3 regions of the Bacillus sp. LQ01 genome follow, and region 2 is predicted to be linked to each of the others. Evidence: riboswitches for the same ligand, from Rfam matches in the RefSeq annotation. Region 2 holds a riboswitch; each other region holds the start of a gene.

Region 1 (3,174 bases), on a different contig from region 2:
TTCAGTGTCTTATTTGGGGGTTAGCAGAAGAAGAGGTCTTTTATACAAACGAGGAACAACAGTGGATTAAAGAATATATGTTACCTACATATTTAGAACCAGATTTATTTTTAGGAAAAGGTTCTTTCGTTCAAAAACCTTCATTTGGTAGAGAAGGAGATACAATTACGATTCGCGATAAGGATGAAAATATTATGCTTCAAAATGCACATCAAACGTATAAAACTGCACTGCCGATATTTCAAAAGTATACAGAACTGCCAGTCGTATCCTTGGAAACAGAAAAAGGGATGGAGAAACTGTCCTATGTGTTTGGTTCTTTTTTAATTGCTGGAAAAGCGAGTAGTATCGGTATTCGCGCGGGAGAAAAGATTACAGGAAATGAATCGTACTATTTACCGGTAGGTATAAAAAGGAGGGGGAAAAATGATTAATTTTTTATTATATTTAGCAGTAACACTTGGACTTTTATGTATTGGTCTGTTCTTGATGGAAGTGACAACGAAAGTTAAGGAATTTAAGTTAATGGCTCAAGGTAATAAGGCGGTAAGCTATGTGCTTGGAGGGCGATTACTTGGGTTAGCTATCGTTTTATATTCGACAGCAGCTAATTCAATTTCACTTCTTGATATGATTTCGTGGGGAGCAGTTGGGATTTTGGCTCAAATTATCGTCTTTTATTTAGCTGAGTGGCTTACACCACGCTTTAATATAAACAAAAGTCTCGAAGAAGATAATCAAGCAGTCGGTCTTTTTCTTATGTTTTTATCGCTTTCAATTGGGATTGTAATCGCTGGTTGTATAACTTATTAAAAACTTTACGTTTAAACGTAAAGTTTTTTATTTTATCCCGCTATTTGCCGGGCAGCCCGATTGGTGAGGGCTAATAATCAGTGGCGGATGAACAAAACCCCCACTGATTAAAGTTTCACTTTATATACGTTAGTTTGCCATACCATTTGAAAAAATTGTAGGCTACGGTTGACATCTATTTTAAATAAGAGTAACATTTTCAATGTAATGAAAATAAGTCTCTGTTAGGTGAGGCTCCTGTATAGAGAAATGCTACTGCCCAAAAATGTCGAGAGACGCCAATGGGTCAACAGGAATGATCGAATTAAGGTTTTTCTTAACGTAGCTGGTAATGTACCTATGCTATACAGTGCTAAAACTCGGTGAGGGAGAGGTCCGTAGATTTCTAATTATATTAGAAATCGTTTATTTGTGTATGTAATGGCCGCTACTCTCTTAAGGGTAGGGGTCTTTTTTGTTACCAAGCTATGAGTAATTTCATATTATAAACTATAAAATTAAACGAGGAGGTGAGGAGCATGTCAAATTCTGACTCGGTTCCGTTACCCATATACTTCAAATCAAAAATATATGATGTAGGCAGGAAACGATTTGTTCCTCCCTCTATATTTATCACAATATAGCGTTTATAAAGCGCGAGACACTTTCACAGTAAAGTGGATAAATTGAGAAACAAAGCGTTTCTTCCTATGTTGTAAAGGAGGAGACGATAATATGTTATATGCAAACAAAACTGTGGGTAACACGTCATATAAACTAAGTAAAAAATCAATAAAAGAACAAACAATGCTCCAAAAAAATAAAGATTTATTAATTGAAATTGCAACAAGAGATGTAAAATCTGTATTTGCATATTTTAAAACAACAAGAGACGGACTATCAATGAAAGAGGCACAAAAACGTATTCAAGTATATGGCCGAAATGAACTAACTTCAAAAAGAGCACTTCTTGCAGAAGTAATGATGAAGCTAGGTGGCATGATTCCAGGTTTTTCAAAACAACGTGTGTGTGATGAATTACAACGTGAAACGATTACTGTATCTAGAGTAGAATGTTCTAGTAGTACAGGGCTAAATAGTGAACTGAAAATGATGGAGATACCTGTGCAAGAACTTGTACCTGGAGATATGATTTTTCTTTCGGCTGGAGATGCTGTGCCAGCTGATGTACGTATTATTTATGCAGATGATTTATTAGTGAATGAGTCTGTGTTAACGGGAAACGAAGCGAATATAGAGAAGTTTGAGAGCTGCTATCACCTTGAACGTAAACGGTTTATTCCATTAAAACGGATGAAAGATTATAATCCACTTGAGCTTGAAAATGTATGTTTTAAAGGTTCGCATATTGTTAGTGGAAATGCAAAAGCTATCGTTGTTTCTACTGGAAAAAATACGTATTCAGGCATCTTGCATACTTGTTGTAGTAGAACGTCTTAATGTGTTAATGATGCTAAATATACAAAAACAATGTATAATAGACAAAGTTGAGCAAAAACGTAGAATGGTAATCTATTTATATAACCTTACGTGATAACGTAAGGTTATTATTTTTTTAATAGGAGAGGAATTATGAAAAAAGTATTATTAGTTGATGGTATGGCACTATTATTTCGTGCTTTTTACGCAACAAGTGTCTACGGACAATTTATGAAACGACAAGATGGAACCCCTACGAACGGGATTCATGGTTATATGAAACACTTATTAACAGCTACGCAAGCGATCGAACCAACACATATCGTTACATGCTGGGATATGGGAAGTACGACATTTAGAACAGAATCGTTCTCGAATTATAAAGCAAATCGTGCAGCGCCACCAGAAGAATTAATTCCTCAATTTGATTTAGTGCAAGAAATGACTGCAAAATTATCCATTCCAGTTATCGGTATGAAAGGCTACGAAGCCGATGATTGTATCGGTACGCTTGCAAAACAATATTGCAATGAAGCTGAAGTTTATATTTTAACAGGTGATACGGATTTACTTCAACTTGTTGATAAGAGCGTTACAGTCATGCTTCTGCGTAAAGGAATTGGAAATTACGAATATTACACACCGGAGAAAATCATGGAAGAAAAAGGTGTAGAGCCGTGGCAAATCGTCCATGCAAAAGCTTTCATGGGAGATACAAGTGATAATTATCCAGGGGTAAAAGGTATCGGTGAAAAAACAGCGTATAAGCTTATTCAAGAGCACGGAACAGTATCCGCTGTACTAGAAAATGTAGAATCATTAACAAAAGCGCAGCGTACGAAGATTGAAAGTGATTTAGAGAACTTAAATATTTCGTTACAATTAGCCCAAATTCACTGTGAAGTTCCAATTTCATGTTCACTAGAAGAAGGATTACACACA
Region 2 (3,174 bases):
ATACAAATTCCACTTTCTTTCCTCCAGCTCTAAATATACTCTATCTCTCATCTTACGGAATGTTATTTCAAATGGCAAATTGAATTTACATAACCAATCATCTAGACAACTATATAACACGAACGTTATACTTAAAAAATTTAGCCATCGTTCGTGTTTTATGGTAAAATGATTATACTACATTTTAAGGGAGCGTTTTATTATGAAAGAAGTATTTCGTTTACAAACTGATTTTTCATCTTCATTTGATCGCTGGGTAAGTTCTTTCGTGTCTGATCACCCAGCACAATTAGAATGGACAACTTTAAAGGAATTAATCCATGAATATACAACATCACATACAAATGATACGTTACCAGCATATATTTCTTCAGCTTTAACATATTACGCCCAACGTGTTTCAACTACAAACAGTTCAGAGATTGTTATTTTTGAAAACCCTACAATCTCGTAATCTATAATAAAAAAGCACTGGTTACAGTGCTTTTTTATTTATACTTATTTAACAAATGATCATATTCCGTCCAAAAGTCGGTATACATACTTCGCTCAAACTCATTTGAAATTATCTTTTCACTTGATTTATTAAATAATTCTTTTGCTTGTAGTGCAAAAGAAGCAATTTGTTTTCTATATTCATTTTCATTCAATTCTATATGAAGTCCTTCATAGTAGATAGCCTTTTGATTAGTAGAAATAACTTTGACAAAGTCCTTTAAAATCACGTTTTCACCTATATGGTTTATAGTCCAATGAATTGAAATTGGGCATCCTAACATGAGCATAGTGCCACATCCGTGCAAAATAAGCCCCGCTTCATTTTCAATATCACAAATATATTCTTTATCTAAAGTTCGTAACAAAGCTAAAGCTGATTCACTTATTCCCCATTCCTCATCCATACCTGTCTGCGTAATAATCGTTCCAGCCACATTTAAATATATTTCTCCATGAGAACATAAATCTTCATGCTCATTAAACAACCATTTTTGATTCTCAATATTTATAATAAAATTTTGTGGTCCCATTACAAATTCCCCTTTTATAAAAATATTTTTTCCATATTATTCATAATCAATATCATGCATTTCATCCCACATATCTATTATAAATCTGTTTAATATTTTAAAAACACAGATAAAAAAGATATTGACACTACGATTTTACAGTGCTAACATTCAACATGTAATTGAATATGGTCTCTGTTAGGTGAGGCTCCTGTATAGAGAAACGCTGCTGCCCAAAAATGTCGAGAGACGCCAATGGGTCAACAGGAAAGGTCGGAATGAAGGCCTTTTTTAACGTAGCTGGTTTCAGTACCTATGCTATACAGTGCTAAAACTCAACGAGGGAGAGGTGCATGTATTTTGTCATACACAAAAACTGTTTTTATTTATGTCTACTAACAGTCTTTGTTGTGGACTCTTTTAACTGCGAATTCAGACCTTTACTCGTTTTGAGTAAAGGTCTTTTTACGTCTATATGCACCTTACTATGAAACAAACATAGCATATTCAGAAACTACTAAATTGTACGGAGGTGAGGAACAGTTGGCAATTGATGATTCGGCCCAGATACCCATACGTTTTACATTCATATTTCATCATGTAGGTAGGAAAGAAACTGTTCCTCACCATTTCAAATAGTTAGGTAACAGATTGTTTCCTCCTTCATGACAGAGGAGGAACTACCGATGTTTAATTTACAAAGACAAGAAACAAAGCATGCTTATGAGCAAGATAGCATGAAAACAAATAACGAATTATTAGTGGAGGTTGCAACACAAGATGTAAGCTCTGCGTTAAAACTTTTAGAAACAACACAAGATGGATTATCTAAACAAGAAGCGTCTCGTAGACTTTCTTTATATGGTCCGAATGAAATAGCTCATAATAAAATGGCGCCGTGGTACATTCAATTTCTATTGGCATTTAAAAATCCATTTATTTTCGTTTTATTAGCTCTTGGAGCACTCTCCTTTTTCACAGATGATATGCAAGGAACGATTGTCGTATCTGTAATGGTCCTACTTAGTGCAACGATTCGGTTTTCCCAAGAATTTCGTTCTCAAAAAGCTGCCGATAAGTTAAAAGCTATGGTTCGAACAACTGCGAGCGTATTTAGAATAAATGGATTTGTACATGAAACAAAAAATGTAAAGAATTTAAACCGAAATTACACAACAGAAATTCCAATTGAGGAACTTGTACCTGGCGATATTATTTCCCTTTCAGCTGGTGATATCGTTCCAGCTGATGTGCGTGTTGTATCCGCTAAAGATTTATTTGTTAATCAATCTTCTTTGACAGGGGAAGCACTTCCTGTAGAAAAATACGAACACTGCTACCATACAGAAAATAAGCATATCTTACCGAAAAACATGAAAAAAAATTACAATCCACTCGATATGGAAAACCTTTGTTTCATGGGAACAAATATTGTAAGTGGTAGCGCAAAAGCTGTTGTCATCTCAACAAGTACCGATACGTATTTCGGCTCTTTAGCAAATAAGGTAATTGGAAAGCGTGTAGAAACAAGCTTTGATAAAGGTGTAAACAAAGTAAGCTGGCTCTTAATTACATTCATGCTTATTATGGCACCTATCGTCCTTCTCATTAATGGATTCACAAAAGGAGATTGGCAAGAAGCTTTCTTCTTCGCTATTGCCGTTGCTGTTGGCCTTACACCTGAAATGTTACCAATGATTGTAACTGCTAATTTAGCTAAAGGTGCCGTTAACATGTCTAAACAAAAAGTAATTGTAAAACAGCTAAATTCTATTCAAAACTTAGGTGCTATGAACATTCTTTGTACAGATAAAACCGGAACTTTAACAGAAGATAAAGTGGTCCTTGTTCGTCACTTAGATCCCAAGGGAAATGAATGCAATCGCGTCTTGCAATTTGCCTATTTAAATAGTTTCTATCAAACTGGATTGAAAAATTTAATAGATAAAGCTGTTATTAAGCATACAGAGGAAAACAATAAATTTAATCCATCAGCTTTTCAAAAGCTAGATGAAATTCCATTCGATTTCGCCCGCCGGCGTATGTCAGTTATCGTAAAGGATATTTCAGGTGAACATACAATGGTTTGTAAAGGTGCCGTAGAAGAAATTTTATCAATTTGTAACTACACCGAAGTGGATGAAAAAGTCGTTCCACTCACCGAGGA
Region 3 (3,174 bases), on a different contig from region 2:
TTTCCATAAAACCATAATTAATAAAAAAATCCCCCCAACCATAATACAGATTGAGACTATTCGTTTTTTCCATATTTCATATGGGAGTAAAGCACAAATTATTAATCCTATTGTTCCTAAAAGTAGCTTTGTTAATTGAGAATCAACAAAATGTCTACTGTTATAACCGTAATGTTGGACAGCGACAATGGAGCTTGCACTATACATCATGATAATACCTAAAGTACATGTTATGAATAGAGGAAGGAGCAATAGATAATCGAGTTTTAATATTTTTTTCATTTTAATATCCTCCTGATTTAAAACAAAACATAATATTACATTTGCTAATGAATAGAATCTTGTTCTCGTCAATTACTAAATATGACTTTTGTTTAGAAAGATTCTATCACTTATTCCCTGTTTTTTACGCAAAAATCCCCCTAGTATGTAACTAGAGGGATTCAAAATGGCATGACTAAATAAGGCTTTTTCCCCCTAGTAGAGCTTTGGCACTATACAACGTAAAGTAATGAAAATTCATTACTTAGCTATCTTAAGAAGAGCCTTAATCCGACAATTCCTGTTCTACCCATTGGCGTCTTTCGACATTTTTGGGCAATAGCCTGTGTTTGCATAGGAGCCTCACCTAACAGGTTAAGCAATATAAATTTTATGTGTTTGTTTCGTGTAGCAAGCATAAATATATTTTTTTTGCTTGTCAAGCAACCGTATTGCTAATTTTATTTGTTTTATTGCTTTATAGTCCTTTGAGAAATGATATAAAAAAATGTCTGTAATCATTCTGTATAAGTACATATTTTTGACTTGTAGTGTATCGTTTGATTAAGTAGTTTAACCATATAAATTTGATAAACAGTAAAGAAGATTTTAATCATAAAAGAAGATTTTTTGTGAATGTTCTTTTTATATACAGAATGACTAATTATTCATCTTTTGTTATAAAGTTGGAATTTGATTAAAAATAATAAGTTTCATATGTTTTATTACGTTTCTTCGAATTAAATCTATTTGAATTCTATGTTTTTTAAGGGGAATTTTAAATTTATAATAAAATATAATTTCATTTTCTATAAAAGATTTTTTTATAAATGGAATTGAAAGTCAGTTGACAAATATTAAATTCTGGTTTAAATTTTGAAGTAATTCAATAAACTTTGTTAGGTGAGGCTCCTGTATAGAGAAACGCTGCTGCCCAAAAATGTCGAGAGACGCCAATGGGTCAACAGGAACGGTCGGATTAAGGCCCTTCTTAATGTAGCTGGTTATAAAAACCTATGCTATACAGTGCTAAAACTCAACGAGGGAGTGGTATACGATTTGATAGAAAGGCACCTCTGTGATTTCGGCAGAGCTGTCTTAATAATCATTTATTTGTATTGTGAAAAAACCTTTACTCCTTTTTGAGTAAAGGTTTTTCTGTTTAATGTTATTTATTTTTATCTTGTCTATATTCAAAAAGGAGGTAATTCTAACTAATGAATTGATTGCAATGTAACTATTATTGCTCTAATAAAAAATTTAAGACAGATAAAATAAAACAAAACCACTCATGAAACTCTAGAGTCTCCCTTAGCAATATGAGGAGGAGTTAACATGAAGAAATTATTAAAGGAATTACTTATAACCAAAAATAACTTGGATGCAGAGAAAGTTTTACGTCTTCCGTCGTATGATATTGCGCAAGAAGTAAAACAGTTTTCAATTGAAGATCAAGTCATATTACTAAATATGATTCCTGTATTAAAAAGCTCTAAAGTTCTTCAATATATGAGTGCAGAAGAAAAATATAATATCTTAATTCACTTATCTGAAAATAAAGCTAAAAAGTTACTGAATTTACAACCGATTGATGAATTAGTAGATTTACTTCTAGCGGTTCATCCGGAAAAACAGGCTAAATTAATGGCGTATCTAGATAAAATTACAAAACATAACGTAAAAAAATTAATGACTTTCAAACCTGAAACGGCAGGAAGTCTTGTTACAAGTGATTTTGTTGCAGTTAGAGGAAATTGGTCAGTAAAAATGACATTGAAGTACATTAGGGAACATTCTGAAAATGTAGAATCAATATCTTATAGTTATGTTCTTGATAGTCATGGTTATCTTGAGGGAATCGTTTCCATACATGAGTTATTACTAGCAGCAGATGAAGAGATATTATCTACTATCATGATGCCAGAGGTAATTTCAGTACACGCTGAAGTTGACCAGCAAGAAGTTGTAAAAAAGCTACTGAATTATAATTTAGCAGCAATACCTGTCACAACAGCAAATAATAAAATGATTGGTATTATAACATTTGATGACGTAATGAATGTTATGGAAGCAGAAGCTACAGAAGATATTCAAAAGTTAGGCGGAAGTGAACCATTGAATCAATCTTACTTTGAAGCTAGTATTTGGAGCATTTTCCTAAAACGTCTACCATGGTTATTACTTCTTTTTGTTGCTGAGGCATATACAGGTACAGTATTAAAGTATTTTGAAGACGAAATTGAAACTGTAGTTGCCCTTGCTTTCTTTGTTCCATTATTAGTAGGTACTGGAGGGAATACAGGAACACAGGTTGTAGCAACAATTACTCGTGCAATTGGTATTGGAGAGTTAAAATTTAAAGACATTTTCCGTGTAATGAAAAAAGAATTTGCAATTGGTATGCTTCTTGGACTTGCACTTGGGATAGCTGGGCTCATTCGTGCTTATATGTTAGGAGTTGGAACAGAAGTTGCGCAAGTTGTAGCAATTACTTTATTATTTATTGTTATTTGGGCTTCTCTTGTAGCAGCTGTTTTACCTTTAATTCTAAGAAAATTAAAACTAGATCCTGCAGTTGTTTCAGGTCCATTTATTACAACATTTGTTGACGGAACAGGATTAATAATTTACTTCATGGTTGCAAAAACGTTATTAAATTTATAAATATACACTAAAAAAACGAAATCCGGAATAAGTATGTTGCCTTAATTGCTAAAACATAGTGGGGAATTCAGGCATGAGGAAATCAAACACTTTTGTCTTTAGATAAATAATATTTTAATGGATTTATTGAATGTAATGAATGCTGGAGGATAAAACTATGAAACATCTAAGAAAAATCTTCAAACGAATTTTGCTTCTATTTTCTATTTTAATGATTATTGGCGTAGGAATACTATTTGGTACTAGCTA

What was found. Region 2 has a riboswitch for magnesium ahead of mgtA (magnesium-translocating P-type ATPase). Riboswitches for the same ligand answer to the same signal wherever they lie in the genome.
Region 1: it holds a riboswitch for magnesium, as region 2 does, so the genes downstream of both, AC22L0_RS04355 (P-type ATPase actuator domain-containing protein) here and mgtA (magnesium-translocating P-type ATPase) in region 2, are expected to answer to the same signal.
Region 3: it holds a riboswitch for magnesium, as region 2 does, so the genes downstream of both, mgtE (magnesium transporter) here and mgtA (magnesium-translocating P-type ATPase) in region 2, are expected to answer to the same signal.

What each region holds. Positions count from the first base shown of each region.
Region 1 covers NZ_JBYEZL010000001.1:796,232-799,405, forward strand. The annotation lists gene AC22L0_RS04345 (glutathionylspermidine synthase family protein) at 1-434, shown strand, start outside; gene AC22L0_RS04350 (DUF350 domain-containing protein) at 427-813, shown strand; M-box (ykoK) riboswitch at 1,027-1,192, shown strand; gene AC22L0_RS04355 (P-type ATPase actuator domain-containing protein) at 1,528-2,253, shown strand; gene AC22L0_RS04360 (5'-3' exonuclease) at 2,386-3,174, shown strand, end outside.
Region 2 covers NZ_JBYEZL010000002.1:687,083-690,256, reverse strand. The annotation lists gene rnz (ribonuclease Z) at 1-13, opposite strand, end outside; gene AC22L0_RS16025 (DUF3932 family protein) at 203-454, shown strand; gene AC22L0_RS16020 (hypothetical protein) at 489-1,028, opposite strand; M-box (ykoK) riboswitch at 1,195-1,362, shown strand; gene mgtA (magnesium-translocating P-type ATPase) at 1,694-3,174, shown strand, end outside.
Region 3 covers NZ_JBYEZL010000001.1:1,639,146-1,642,319, forward strand. The annotation lists gene AC22L0_RS08465 (FtsW/RodA/SpoVE family cell cycle protein) at 1-282, opposite strand, end outside; M-box (ykoK) riboswitch at 467-643, opposite strand; M-box (ykoK) riboswitch at 1,150-1,315, shown strand; gene mgtE (magnesium transporter) at 1,597-2,925, shown strand; gene AC22L0_RS08475 (phosphodiester glycosidase family protein) at 3,083-3,174, shown strand, end outside.